One region of the Promicromonospora sp. NPDC019610 genome, then DNA from elsewhere that is predicted to be linked to it. Evidence: predicted binding sites of a transcription regulator. Region 1 holds the regulator's gene; the other holds the start of a gene.
What was found. Region 1 encodes HrcA, which represses chaperone genes, less so after heat shock. Its sites were predicted from a motif close to TTNGCACTCGNNNNNNNCGAGTGCNAA; they were not measured.

Region 1 (7,337 bases):
TCCGCTCCCCCGGCCCGCGCCGCTGGACGACGCCGGCGTGCCGGCCCTCGGCGCCGTCGAGCACGTACAGCGCACCCGCGCCGTACTCGGACAGCGGGTGGGCGGCGGACGCCTCGGCGAGAAAGACTGGCGCGCTCATCGGTGCGCGGTCAGCGCCCGCTGAGCTTGTCGCGCAGGCGCGAGAAGACGCCGCCCTGGACCGTCGCGAGCCGCGGCTCGGGCCGCTCCTCGCCGCGCAGCGCCGCGAGCTGCTGCATCAGCGCGGTCTGCTCCTCGTCGAGGCTCGTGGGGACCTGGACCTCGATGTGCACGTTGAGGTCGCCGCGCCCGTTGGAGTGCAGGTGCCCCACGCCGAGGCCCTTGAGGGTCATGACCTGGCCGGGCTGCGTGCCGGGGCGCAGGTCGATCTCCTGGAGGCCGTCCAGCGTGTCGAGCTCGAGCACGGTGCCGAGGGCGGCCGCCGTCATCGGCACCTGGAGGGTGCAGTGCAGCTCGTCGCCGCGCCGCACGAACGTGTCGTGCGCGCGCTCGCGGATCTCCACGTACAGGTCGCCGGCGGGGCCGCCACCGGGGCCCACCTCGCCCTGAGCGGAGAGCTTGATGCGCGTGCCGGTGTCGACGCCGGCGGGGACGTTGACCGCGACGGTGCGCCGCGAGCGCACGCGGCCCTCGCCGGAGCAGTCGGTGCAGGGCTCGGGGATCACCGTGCCGAAGCCGCCGCAGGCGGAGCACGGCTGGTTGGTCATGACCTGGCCGAGGAACGAGCGGGCGACGCGCTGCACGGAGCCGCGGCCCTGGCAGACGTCGCAGGTGCGGGCGTGGGTGCCCGGCCGCGCGCCGTCGCCGCCGCAGGTGTTGCAGACCACCGCGGTGTCGACCTGGATCTCGCGCTTGGCACCGAACACGGCCTCGGCGAGGTCGAGGTCGAGGCGCACGAGCGCGTCGTTGCCGCGCCGCGCGCGCGGGACCGGGCCGGTCGGCTGCCCGCCGCCGAAGAAGGTCTCGAAGATGTCCTGGAACCCGAACCCGGCGCCGAACCCGCCGCCCGCGCCGCCGCCGGGCGACGTCGGGTCCACACCCATGTCGTACTGCTGGCGCTTGTCGGGGTTGGACAGCACCTCGTACGCGCGCGCGACGTCCTTGAACCGGTCCTCGCCCGCGTCGCCGGCCACGTCCGGGTGCAGCTCGCGGGCCAGCTTGCGGTATGCCTTCTTGATCTGCTCGGGCGAGGCGTCGCGCGGAACACCGAGAATCTCGTAGTAGTCGGTCACAGGTCTCTCTTCGTGATGAGGTGAGTAGTCAGCTGGGCAGCACTCGCGACAGGTAGCGCGCGACGGCGCGGACCGCGGCGATGGTGCCCGGATAGTCCATACGGGTGGGGCCGATCGAGCTCAGGATCGCGACGGTGTCGCCGTCGGACGAGCCGTAGCCGGACGTGACGACGGAGGTCTCCGCCAGTCCCGCCAGCCGGTTCTCGTGTCCGATGCTCACCGCCACCTTGGCGTCGTCGGTCATGTCGGTGAGGAGGCCGAGCAGGACGACCTGCTCCTCGAGCGCCTCCAGGACGGGCCGCAGGCCCTGCTCGAAACGCATGCCGGAACGTGCCAGGTTGGCCTGGCCGGTCAGGACGATCCGCTCCTCGCTCTCCTCGGCGAGCGCGGCGGTGACCACCTCGGCCACAGCCGTCGCCAGGGGGCGGTGCTCGGCCGGCATCGCCTCGGCGACCCCGGCGAACGCGTCACCGAGGTCGGCGAGCCGGCGGCCGGCGGTCGCCGCGTTCAGGCGGGCGCGCAGCTCGCCGAGCGTGCCGTCGTCCAGGTCGACGGGCACGTCGAGGAAGCGCTGCTCCACCCGGCCGGTGTCCGTGATGACGACGACGAGGAGCCGCCCCTCGGCGGTCGGCACGAGCTCCAGGTGCCGCAGCCCGGACCGCCGCAGCGACGGGTACTGGACCACGGCGACCTGGCCGGTGAGCTGGGCGATGAGCCGCCCGGCGCGGGCCACGACGTCGTCCAGGTCGACCGCCTCGGACAGGAAGGTCTCGATGGCCCGCCTCTGCGGGACGGACAGCGGCCGCACCTCGGCGAGCTGGTCCACGAAGAGGCGGTAGCCCTTGTCGGTGGGGATGCGCCCCGCCGAGGTGTGCGGCTGGGCGATGAGCCCGGCCTCCTCCAGGGCGGCCATGTCGTTGCGGACCGTGGCCGGGGAGACGCCGAGCTGGTGGCGCTCCGTGAGAATGCGCGAACCGACGGGCTCCCGTGTGCGGACATAGTCCTCCACGATGGCCCGCAGGACATCGAGTCTGCGTTCCTCGCTCACCGCGCTCACCTCCGTCCCCAGGTAGAACGTCCGGGACGTGCACCCGGGTTCCGGCCCGCTCACCGACACTGCCTTCCAGCACTCTCACCGACCGAGTGCCAATCTTACGCGGCACGCGCCACCCGCCGGGTCGCCGACCCGCCGCTTGCCCCGCACACCCGGGCCGGCCGCGCCGTCCCGCCCCGGCAAACACGCGCCTGACCTGCATGTCCTACCGTTCGCCGAGGGCTGAGCACCGAGCATAGGGCGATGCCTTAGGCGCGCCCACCCCGCATCGCGAACCCGACGCGAAAGATGCGGCGACCGCCCGATCCGCGCGACGTACCTCACAGACGAACCTGGAATCACCGCCGGCGAGGGGCCGGCGGTGACACCGGGAGGAACCACCATGTTCGGTTTTTCGGACTACGCCGAGTACCGCCGCAACGAGCGGGAGCTCGACCAGCGCAACGAGCGGGCCCGCGTGGCCCGGGAGCAGAAGGACGCGGCCCGCCGGCAGGCCGCCGCGCAGCGCACCGCCGAGCGCGGTGCCCGGGCCAAGGCGGCCGACGCCGTCCGGCCGCGGGTCGCCTGATCCCGTAGGGAGGGCGACCGTGCCGGGCGGCGGACAGGCCCGCGAGAGCGGCGGGCCGGCCGACGAGAGGAAACAGAACGACCACGGACCGGCATGGGACGATGAGCCCATGCCGGTCCCCCGTGCCCGCCTGGTGGGCCGAGCCCCCGAGCTCGGCGCGCTCGAGGCCGCTCTCGCCGACGTCCGCTCCGGCGGCAGCCGCACCCTGGTGATCGCCGGCGAGGCCGGGATCGGCAAGACCCGCCTGCTCGACGAGCTCACCTCCCGGGCCGACGGCGCCCACGTGATCGTCGGCCAGTGCGCCGACGAGGGCTCGGGACCGCTCCCCTACGCGGCCCTGGCCGGGCTCCTGAACGGCGTCGTCCGGACGATGGGCCACGAGGCGGTCGTCGCCGCGGCCGGCCCCGCTGCGGGCGCCCTGTCCGCCCTCGCTCCCCAGCTCGTCGCACCCACGCCCGACGCCGGGGCCGACCGAGTCCCCGAGGTCCTCACGGACCTGCTCGCCGGGCTCGCGCGCGAGCGCCCCGTCGTGGTGGTCATCGAGGACCTGCACTGGTCCGACGACGTCACGCGCGCCGTCGCGCTCCGCCTCGCCCGCACCACGCCGCCGGGCCTGCTCCTGCTGCTCACCTACCGCAGCGACGACGTCTCGCGCGCCCACCCCCTGCGCACCGTCATGGCCGAGCTCGACCGGGCCCGCCTCATCACACGCCTCGAGCTGGCCCGCCTGGGCCAGACGGAGATCCGGGAGATGGCGCAGGACCTGCTGGACGCCGGCCTCGACGCCGAGTCGCTCGCCGACCTGGCGGACCGCAGCGAGGGCGTCCCCTTCTACGTCGAGGAGCTGGTCGGCTTCCTCGGCACCGACCTGCCCGACTCGCTGCGCGACATCCTCCTGCTGCGCTACTGGAACCTGAGCCGCGCGGCCCAGGCACTGTGCCGCGTGGTCGCGGCCGCCGGCCCGCGCGTCTGGTACGACGTGCTCGACGACGTCCTCGCGGATCCCTCGACGGGGTCCGGCCCGCGCACCGTCCCCGACGCCGGTCCCGGACCGGACGCCGGCGTCGTCCCGAACACCGGCGTCGAACCGGAGGAGGCGGTCCGCGAGGCGGTCGAGGCACAGGTGCTGGTCGTCACCGAGGTCGGGTACGCGTTCCGGCACGCCCTGGTCCAGGAAGCGGTGTACGCCGAGCTGCTGCCCGGCGAGCGGCGTCGGCTGCACGCCGCCTACGCACGCGCGCTGGAGCAGGCGCTGCACCGGCGCGCCCGGTCGGTCGCGAAGCTGTCCCGCATCGCCGACCACTGGTGGCGCGCCGGGATGCTCGGCAAGGCGCTCGCGGCGGCCGTCGAGGGGCACCGGGCCGCGGCGGATGGGGCGGCGTCGTCCACCGCGGTCGCTCTGGGTGAGCGTGCCCTGGAGCTCTGGGACCAGGTGCCCGACGCCGAGGCCGTGGCCGGCCTGCCGCACCACGAGCTGCTGCGCTCCGTCGCCGAGGCCCTGCGCGGCTCGACCCGGACCGCCCGTGCCCTGGCCGTGGCGCACGAGGCGCTCGACGAATGGCCCGCCGACGACCCGGCGGGACTCGCCGGCATGCTCTCCGACACGGCACTCATCGCGGGCCACGCCGGCTCGGGCGAGGGGCCCGAGCTCATCGAACGGGCCCTGGCGCTCGTCGAGCCCGGCCGGGACGACGTCGTGCGCGGCCAGCTCCTGATGCTGCGGGCGCGCCGCGCGATGCTCGGCGGCCGGCCCAAGGAGGCGATCGAGGCCGCGACGGCCGCCTACGAGGCCGCCCGTGCGATCGGCAACGACGAGGTCATGTCGGTCACGCTGAACCTGCGGGGCGTGAGCCGCGTCCAGCTCGGCGACACCGGCGGCTTCGCGGAGATCGACGCCGGCCGCGAGGCGGCCGGGGACACCTGGCACGGGCTGAGCCGGTACTACGTCAACGGGTCGGACGCCCGGCTCGTCGTGGGCGACTGGACCCGGGCGGCGGAGATCGCCCAGGAGGGGATCGGCGCGGCGCGGCGACACGGCTCGTCCGACTCGACCCGGCTGATGATCGAGGGAAACCTCGCCGAGGCGCAGATCGGGCGCGGCGACTGGGCCGAGGCCGCCGCCTGGTACGAGCGGACGATCCCGCCGATCCACGACAGCGTCTACTCCGCCTACCTCAGCGAGCGCCGGATCTGGCTCATGATGTGGCAGGGCGAGGTGGAGCAGGCGCAGGCCGAGGCGCGCCGCAGGGCCGCGAGCTGGGAGCGGTTCGGGCGCCTGGAGGAGCAGATCAGGTCGCGCACCAGCGTGACGCTGGCGGAGCTCGCGCTGCTGCGCGACGAGCCGGCCGAGGCCCTGGAGCGCATGTCGGTGGTGGTCGCCCCGGACCGCCCGCGCATGCCGGCCTACGACCTGCAGCAGCTCGCGGCGGCGGCCCAGGCGATCGCCCGGCTGCGCTCGGCCGGGCAGGACGTGGCCGACGCTCCCTACCGGGCGGTCCTTGCCCAGTGCGCGCACTGGCCGACGTTCCCGTTGTGGTCGGCACTGTTCGAGGCGGAGCTCGGTACCGGCCCGTGGGCCGCCGTCGCCGACCTGCCCGGTGCCGGGCCCGTGCACCTGCGCCCGTACGCGCTGTCGCGCGAGGGCGCGCGCCTGCTGGAGGCCGGGGACCGGGGCGGTGCCCGGTCGACGCTGGGGTCGGCCGTCGCGGAGGCGGAGAAGATCGGGGCGGGGCTGATCGTCCGGCAGGCGCAGGGGCTTCTCGACCGGGCGGGGCTGGCCGGCACGGCAGGGCCGGCCGGGCGGGCCGGCCTGACCGGCCGGGCCGAGGAGCGGCGTCCTGCCGAGGGGCCGGACGCCGGGACCGACGCGCTCACCGCCCGCGAACGGCAGGTGCTGGCCCTGGTGGCCGAGGGCCTGACGAACGGGCAGATCGCCGAGCGGCTGTTCATCTCGGCCAAGACCGCGTCGGTGCACGTCTCGGCGATCCTCCGCAAGCTGGGCGTCGCAACCCGCACGGAGGCGGCCCTCCGCGCCACCCGCTGACCCCCGCCGGCCCACCCGCCCGCCCTCGTGGAGTGCGGGCTGTCCGCGCCGGATGACACTCCGGGAGCACGGATATCCAGCACTCAACGAGAAGGGCGACCTAGGCTCGCGGCGTGGTCGACGAACGGTATGGAGCCGATGTGCTGTCCCCCCAGTTTCCCGGCGCGCAGCGAGGGCGGCGGCCGACGTCGCAGCCCACGCCCGCCGAGCTGGGCCTCGTGGTCGAGGAGGTCGAGACCGGCTGGGTCGGCGCCGTGGTGCGCGTCGAGAAGTCGGGCGGCATGCACGTGGTGGTCCTGGAGGACCGCCGGGGCCGCACCCGCACCTTCCCGCTCGGCCCGGGATTCTGGGTCGAGGGCAAGCCCGTCGAGCTCACCGCGCCCGTCGTGCACCGCGCCCCCGCGCAGCCCACCCGCACGGCCTCCGGCTCCGTCGCGGTGCACGGCGCCCGGGCGCGCGTCGCCCGCGGCAGCCGCATCTGGGTGGAGGGCAAGCACGACGCCGAGCTCGTGGAGAAGGTCTGGGGCGACGACCTGCGCGTCGAGGGTGTGGTGGTCGAGATGCTCGACGGCGTCGACCACCTCGCCGAGCGCCTCGCCGAGTTCGGGCCCGACGCCGAGCGCCGGGTCGGCGTGCTCGTGGACCACCTGGTGCCCGGGTCGAAGGAGCAGCGGCTCACCGACGAGGCGCTGGGTACCGTCCCCACGGGCACCGTGCTCGTGCTGGGCCACCCCTACGTCGACGTGTGGCAGGCGGTGCGCGCCGAGCGCCTCGGGCTGGAGCGCTGGCCCGTGATCGACCGCGGCACCGAGTGGAAGCTGGGCATCCTGCGGTCCCTGGGCTGGCCTGCGCAGACGCAGGCGGACGTCGCCCGCGGCTGGCAGCGGATCCTGGGCACGGTGCGCGACTTCCGGGACCTCGACCCGGCCCTTCTGGGACGCGTCGAAGAACTTATCGATTTCGTGACCGTCTCGTAAGGCACAGCCTCTACGGTTGGTCATATGTCCGAAAACCCGCAGGAGCCGCAGACTCCTCAGCAGCCCGGCCCGGCGCCGCAGCAGCCCGGTCCCGCACCTCAGCAGCCGCAGGACGCCCCGGCCTACGGGACGCCCCAGCCCCAGCCCCAGTCGCCGTACCAGGGTCCGCCGGCGGCGGGTCCGGCGTACAGCACCGGCTACGGTCCCGGCGCGCCGTACCAGCCCCAGCCGCTCACCCCGTCGGACGAGCGCATGTGGACGGTCTTCGCCCAGGTCGGCGCGATCATCTTCTCGTTCGTGCCGCCGCTGGTGATCTGGCTGGTCTTCAAGGACCGCAGCCGGTTCGTGGAGCAGGAGGCGAAGGAGTCGCTGAACTTCACGATCACCGTGATCATCGCGAACGTGGCGCTCGCGATCATCGCCG
Region 2 (7,337 bases), on a different contig from region 1:
TCGGGGGTGAGGTGGATGCGGTCGGAGGACCAGAGGCGAAGGTCGGCCAGGGAGCGCATGCCCCACAGGTCCACCACGTGCGCGTCGTGGCGCCGGGCGATCGACCAGACGTTCGCGTTGAAGATGCCCACGCGGCCGTTGGTCCAGCTCAGGGCGGCGCCTGCCTTGAAGCCGGTGCCCATCAGCACGTCGGCGCCGGTGGCGCGGAGCGTGGCGACGGCGTCCTCCAGCGCGGCCGAGATCGCGTCGATGTCGGCCGTGGCCCGCAGGATGTCGTTGCCGCCCGCGACCAGCGAGACGAGGTCCGGCTGGGCGTCGAGGGTGACCCCGAGCTGCTCGGCGACGATCGGGCGCAGCTTGCGGCCCCGGATCGCGAGGTTCGCGTACTCCAGCGGCGCCTCGCCTGCCGCGATGCGGCGGGCGGAGAGCGCGGCTGCCAGGTTGTCAGCCCAGCCGCGCTGCACGTCCGGGGCGTCGGGATAGGGGTCCCACAGGCCCTCCGAGAAGGAGTCGCCCATGGCGATGTACCGCGTCCAGCGGACGGGGGCGGTCGCGGTGGGGGTCGTGGAGGGGCCTTCCGGTTCTGGGGTCGTCGCGCTCACGGTCCTCATTGTTGCGCCAACGCGGTGAAGAGTCGTCACAAGTGGGTGTGTCGGGCAGCACAGACGGTCGCTGTCAGTGTGTCCCGGTAACCTCCTGAGCGTGGAGACCATCGTGAACCCGACACCCCCTGCCGACGCCGCCGATGCCGCTGGCCGGCCCCCGTTGTCGCAGGTCATCGCGCCGGACTGGGCCGAGGCGCTGGCCGACGTCGAGCCCCGCATCCATGCGATGGGCGACTTCCTCCGAGCCGAGGTCGCCGAGGGGCGCACCTACGTCCCGGCGGGGGAGAACGTGCTCGCCGCGTTCAAGCGTCCGCTCGCGGACGTGCGCGTGCTGATCGTGGGCCAGGACCCGTACCCGACGCCGGGGCACGCGATGGGCCTGTCCTTCTCGGTCCAGCCGGACGTGCGGCCGGTCCCGCGCTCGCTGGTCAACATCTACAAGGAGCTGCAGGAAGACCTCGGCCTGCCGCTCCCGTCGAACGGCGACCTCCGGCCCTGGGCCGACCAGGGCGTCATGCTGCTGAACAGGACGCTGACCTGCCGCCCCGGCTCCTCGGACTCGCACGCGGGCAAGGGTTGGGAGGAGGTCACGGAGGCCGCGATCCGCGCGCTGGTGGCCCGTGGCGGGCCCCTCGTGGCGATCCTGTGGGGCGCGAAGGCGCGCAACCTCAAGGCGTGGCTGGGCGACGTCCCCGTGGTCGAGAGCGCGCACCCGTCACCGCTGTCGGCGCGCAGCGGATTCTTCGGCTCCAGGCCGTTCTCGCGGGCCAACGCGCTCCTGGAGCAGCAGGGCGCCCAGCCGGTCGACTGGCGCCTGCCGTAGCGATCGCGGGCCGCCCTTGGCGCCGGCGGACGTCCGGCGTGCAGACAACGTGAAAAGGATTCAGGTGAACGACAGGACAGTTCCTCCGACCCTCGGGGGGACCGGCGAGACGCTGGTCGCCCATGTCGAGGCCCCCGTCGCGGGCGCGGAGAAGGGGCTCTCCGACCGGGACCGCGAGATCCTCGCGTTCGAGCGCCAGTGGTGGAAGTACGCCGGCGCCAAGGAGGAGGCGGCGCGTGAGCTGTTCGGTCTGACGGCCACGCGGTATTACCAGGTTCTCAATACGCTCATCGACTCCCCGGCCGCCCTGGAGCACGACCCGATGCTGGTCAAGCGTCTGCGCAGGCTCCGGTCGACCCGGCAGAGAGGACGATCTGCACGTCGTCTGGCGGATGAGAACCACTGAGAAGGCACCGATCCGTCACAACAACCCGCTACTCTCTCTGCCGTGACGAAGAGTGGCTACCCCTACCCGCCCGACGAGTTCGACGTCGCTGTCCCCGGGGGCGCACCAGTGGGTGTGCACCGTGCACCGCGCAGCGGTTGGAGCTCGGCCTGGCCGTTCCTGCTGGTCGCCGTAGTCTGCGCCGCCGTGGCGTGGGGCGGCATCACACTGCTCTCCGGCGACGGCGACCCGGCAGAGGCGTCGGGCGACCCGTCGTCCTCGGCCTCGGCACCCGTCTCGCCGTCGGCATCGCCGTCGGCCGAGGGGACGGGCGGGGCATCGTCTTCCCCCTCGCCCTCCGCCGAAGCGCAGTACCCGGGTGACCCGGCGAGCGCGAACAAGTCCGCCGAGACTGTCATCGGTGTGTACAACAACGGCGGCGAGGGTATGGACGGTATGGCTGGCACTGTGGCGACGAACCTCCAAGCCGCGGGCTTCGAGGGAGAGATTCACCCGTTGGACACCGGTGCCGAAAATGGTCCAGCACCTGATTCGGTAGCGGCCAACACGGTCCTCTATGGCGGAGATCGCGCCGACACGGCGTCTGCTGTGGCTGAGGTGCTCGGCGTGGATCCGGCCAACGTCCAGCCTTCGGACGATGTTGCCGCGCACCCGACCGAAGGTGTCTGGGTGATCCTTGTGACTCCGCCAGCCAACGCGGGCTGACGGGTAACGGGCAGAAAATCACCCGACGCCCCTCTTGAGCGGTATGTCCGTTTTGGCAGACACTCTCCGACGTGGACGCGTTGGGCGTCCATTTCGTGCGATGCCAGGATGAGTGGCTGGCCTGGCGTCCCTTTTGGGGAGTGTCGATGATGAGATCGTTCGAGCGGGTGATGGGTGCGTTGGTCGCCTCGATCGCGTTGCTGTTGGGCGGAGCGATTGCCGCTCTGCCGGCCCAGGCGGAAACTGTCGGTGCGGGCGCTGCGGCCGTGAACTACTGCAACAACGCCTCCGGCAGCATCCAGGGGATGCCGTTGTACATCGCTCCCGGGGCGGGGACCGGCACCAACAAGTGCTACCAGAACCCCGATCACTACACGTACGTCGCTACCAGGGCGATTCAGCTCACCTACAACCAGTGCTATGCGAGTCGTTACCCGGGTGGGCTACCGAGCGGCGCGACCACTCTCGTTCGCGACGGGGATTACGGGGCGGAGACTGCTGCTGCGGTTTGGAACATGCAGGATTACCACGGGATCTTCCGCGATGGTCTCTACGGTCCCAACACGGCGAGCGTTACGCGGTTCTATGGCGGTGACAGCGGCGGCTGCCACGTGATTGGGTAGTTCGAAACCAGGCGCGGCCCTTCCTCTGGTCGAGGGAGGGTCGCGTGCTCATGCTGTGGGGCTGCCTCACGTTGGGTCGTGATCCGTCTGTGTTGAGCGCTTGAGCCCGTACCACCACGTTGATATTCCTTGACAAGCGTCCGTTTGCAGCCCTCTGACCTGGGCGTTCGCCATGCGCTTAATGCCGCATACCGGGCATTGAGGCTTCCCTGGTGTGAGACGGACCACTACGCTCGAACCACCACGGGTCGACCGAGTGGCCCGTGCAGAGGTACAAGGAGAACTACGCATGGCCCAGGGCACCGTCAAGTGGTTCAACGCCGAGAAGGGGTATGGCTTCATCACCCCGACCGCCGGCGGCCAGGACCTTTTCGTTCACTACAGTGCGATCCAGAGCGATGGCTACCGGTCCCTCGACGAGGGTCAGGAAGTCGAGTACGAGGTGGGGCAGGGACAGAAGGGTCCGCAGGCAGAGCAGGTTCGTCCACTCTGATTCGATGGGACGACGGGTGGGAAGGGCCCACCCGTCGCCCGCCGCCCCCCGAGGATGCTGGGACCCAGACCCCGGCGTCCGCACTGGACGGTCGACGACGACCGGTATCGCACCCCGTCGGACGACGAAGCCCGACGCCACCGAGCAGCCGCCCCGTACCGCGGCTGCTCGCCCTGGTTCCCGCCCGGCGCCCCCTGCCCGGCGAGCACCCGTGATTCGATGGGGGGCGTGACGCTCCTCGACGCGGTGGTGGTGGGCTCCGGGCCGAACGGCCTGGCGGCCGCGGTGACGCTCGCCCGCGCGGGCCTGGGTGTCCGCGTGCTGGAGGCGCAGCCGACGATCGGCGGTGGCGCGCGCACGCTCCCCGTCCCGGAGCTCGGCGGCGACCTGCTCTTCGACCTCTGCTCCGCCGTGCACCCCATGGCCTGGGCCTCGCCGTTCTTCCGGGCCTTCGACCTCCCGGCGCACGGCGTCGAGCTCGTCGCGCCCGAGGTCGCCTACGCCCAGCCGCTCGGCGGCGACCGCGCGGGCATCGCGTGGCGCGACCTGGCCCGGACCGCCGACGGCCTCGGGGCCGACGGCGACGCCTGGCGCGACCTGATCAGGCCCCTGGCCGAGAGCTGGCGACAGGTGACCGCGCTCGCTCTCGGGGACAAGCGGACCGTGCGCGGCATGCTGGAGGGCGTGCGCGACCACGGCGCGCACGCGTCGGAGACCTGGGGCCTGGCCTCCCTGGTCCGGCCGGGCCTGCGATTCGGCGCGGCGCTCCTTGAGCAGGGCGGCCCGCGCTGGGAGCGGCGCTTCCTCACCGAGGAGGCGAAGGCTCTGCTCACCGGCGTCGCGGCGCACGCCATCACGCCGCTGCCGTCCTACGCGGGGGCGGGTACCGCGCTGCTCCTCGCCGCCCTCGCGCACGCCGACGGCGGCTGGGCCGTCCCGGTGGGCGGCTCGCAGGCCATCACCGACGCCCTGGTCCGTGACCTCCGGGCGCACGGCGGCACCGTCGAGACCGGCCGCCCGGTCGACGCCTGGCGCGACCTGCCGCCCGCCCGCGCCGTGCTCTTCGACACCACGCCGACCACGGTGCTGCGGGTCCTGGGGGACCGGATCCGGGCGCCCCGCCGCGCCGCCCTGCGCAGGTTCCGGTACGGCAACGCTGCCGCCAAGGTCGACTTCGTCCTGTCGGGCCCCGTCCCCTGGGCGGCGCCCGACGTCGGACGCGCGTCGACCGTGCACGTGGGCGGGACGCGCGCGGAGATGGTGATCGCGGAGGACGCCGTCGCGCACGGGGTGCATCCCGACCACCCGATGGTCCTGCTCAGCGACCCGGGCGTGGCCGATCCCGGCCGGGTGCGCGGCGCCACGCGGCCGCTGTGGACCTACGCCCACGTACCCGCCGGCTCGACGCACGACCTCACCGAGGCCGTCACGCGCCAGATCGAGCGCTTCGCGCCCGGCTTCCGCGACGTCGTCGTCGGCGCGCGGTGCATACCCGCCGACCAGATGCAGCGGCACAACCAGAACTACCCGGGCGGCGACATCTCCGCGGGCGCCGCGAGCATGTGGCAGATGATCGCGCGGCCGACCCTCGCTCCCGACCCCTACCAGGTCGCCGAGGGGGTGTACCTCTGCTCGGCGTCGACGCCGCCGGGCCCGGGAGTGCACGGCATGGGCGGGTGGCACGCCGCGCGGCGGGCGCTGGTGCGGGAGTTCGACGTCCGCCACGTGCCGGGGCTGGCGCCGGGGTAGTCGCCCCGCGTTCGCCCGCGGTGTACGCGCCTTGCACTCTCAAGGTCCGAGTGCCAATAATGTCTTAGCACTCTCCGTTGGAGAGTGACAGCAGGGTCGAATGGTGAGGCCTCCTGCCGCGGCGAGACATGGTTCGTCGAGGCGGTTGCCGTCCGTCGCGGGCACCGGCCGGCCTGGACAAGCCACCAGCGGAGGATTCATCCCCATGGCCAAGATCATCGCTTTCGACGAGGTTGCTCGTCGGAGCATGGAGCGCGGGCTCAACCAGCTCGCCGACACGGTGAAGGTCACGCTCGGCCCCAAGGGCCGCAACGTGGTTCTGGACAAGAAGTGGGGCGCCCCCACGATCACCAACGACGGTGTCTCCATCGCCAAGGAGATCGAGCTCGAGGACCCCTACGAGCGGATCGGTGCGGAGCTCGTCAAGGAGGTCGCCAAGAAGACGGACGACGTCGCGGGTGACGGCACCACCACCGCCACCGTGCTCGCCCAGGCGCTCGTGAAGGAGGGCCTGCGTGTCGTTGCCGCCGGTGCCAACCCGATCGCCGTCAAGCGCGGCATCGAGAAGGCCACCGAGGCCGTCACCGAGCAGCTGCTGAACGCCGCCAAGGAGATCGAGACGAAGGAAGAGATCGCCGCCACGGCCGCGATCTCGGCCGGCGACCCGGCGATCGGCGAGCTCATCGCCGAGGCCCTCGACAAGGTGGGCAAGGAAGGCGTCATCACCGTCGAGGAGTCGAACACCTTCGGCCTCGAGCTCGAGCTCACCGAGGGTATGCGCTTCGACAAGGGCTTCCTGGCCCGCTACTTCGAGACGGACCCCGAGCGCCAGGAGGCCGTGCTCGAGGACCCGTACGTCCTGATCGTCGAGTCGAAGATCTCGAACGTCAAGGACATGCTGCCGCTGCTCGACCAGGTCATGAAGTCGGGCAAGTCGCTCCTCATCATCGCCGAGGACGTCGAGGGCGAGGCCCTGGCGACCCTGGTGCTGAACAAGATCCGTGGCACCTTCAAGTCCGTCGCCGTCAAGGCCCCGGGCTTCGGCGACCGCCGCAAGGCCATGCTGCAGGACATCGCGATCCTGACCGGCGGCCAGGTCATCACCGAGACGGTGGGCCTCAAGCTGGAGAACGCCACGCTCGAGGAGCTGGGCCAGGCGCGCAAGGTCGTCGTCACCAAGGACGAGACCACGATCGTCGAGGGTGCCGGCGACGCCGACCTCATCGCCGGTCGCGTGAACCAGATCCGCAGCGAGATCGACAAGTCCGACTCGGACTACGACCGCGAGAAGCTGCAGGAGCGCCTCGCCAAGCTGGCCGGCGGCGTGGCCGTCATCAAGGCCGGCGCGGCCACCGAGGTGGAGCTCAAGGAGCGCAAGCACCGCATCGAGGACGCCGTCCGCAATGCGAAGGCTGCCGTCGAGGAGGGCATCGTCGCCGGTGGTGGCGTGGCCCTCATCCAGGCCGGTGCCGTCGCGTTCGCCAAGCTCGAGCTCGAGGGTGACGAGGCGACCGGTGCCGCGATCGTGCGTGCCGCGATCGACGCCCCGCTGAAGCAGATCGCCGTGAACGCCGGCCTCGAGGGCGGCGTCGTGGCGGAGAAGGTGCGCAACCTTCCTGCCGGCCAGGGCCTGAACGCCGCGACCGGCGTGTACGAGGACCTGCTCGCGGCGGGCGTCAACGACCCGGTCAAGGTGACCCGCTCGGCGCTGCAGAACGCCGCGTCGATCGCCGCGCTGTTCCTCACCACCGAGGCCGTCGTCGCCGACAAGCCGGAGCCCGCGGGCGCCCCGGCCGGCGACCCGACCGGTGGCATGGGCGGCATGGACTTCTGAGTCCGGCCTGACCCGCTCGGGCCTCGGCCCGCGCACCTGTCCGACGCCGGTCGGTCAACCTCTCACGCGGAGGGTGACCGGCCGGCGTCGGCCTTTCCT

Region 2: a site for HrcA is predicted at 5,435-5,461, ahead of groL (chaperonin GroEL). Genes of this name have one in related genera too.

The regions. Positions count from the first base shown of each region.
Region 1 is NZ_JBIRXX010000004.1:277,477-284,813, reverse strand. Features, by position in the region: gene ACH45N_RS26140 (16S rRNA (uracil(1498)-N(3))-methyltransferase) at 1-139, opposite strand, end outside; gene dnaJ (molecular chaperone DnaJ) at 150-1,271, opposite strand; gene hrcA (heat-inducible transcriptional repressor HrcA) at 1,300-2,319, opposite strand; gene ACH45N_RS26125 (hypothetical protein) at 2,708-2,893, shown strand; gene ACH45N_RS26120 (AAA family ATPase) at 3,003-5,936, shown strand; gene ACH45N_RS26115 (DUF3097 domain-containing protein) at 6,050-6,913, shown strand; gene ACH45N_RS26110 (DUF4870 domain-containing protein) at 6,938-7,337, shown strand, end outside.
Region 2 is NZ_JBIRXX010000003.1:256,642-263,978, forward strand. Features, by position in the region: gene ACH45N_RS22370 (SGNH/GDSL hydrolase family protein) at 1-611, opposite strand, end outside; gene ACH45N_RS22375 (uracil-DNA glycosylase) at 766-1,428, shown strand; gene ACH45N_RS22380 (DUF3263 domain-containing protein) at 1,541-1,834, shown strand; gene ACH45N_RS22385 (LytR C-terminal domain-containing protein) at 1,877-2,539, shown strand; gene ACH45N_RS22390 (peptidoglycan-binding protein) at 2,611-3,162, shown strand; gene ACH45N_RS22395 (cold-shock protein) at 3,452-3,655, shown strand; gene ACH45N_RS22400 (phytoene desaturase family protein) at 3,875-5,404, shown strand; gene groL (chaperonin GroEL) at 5,610-7,238, shown strand.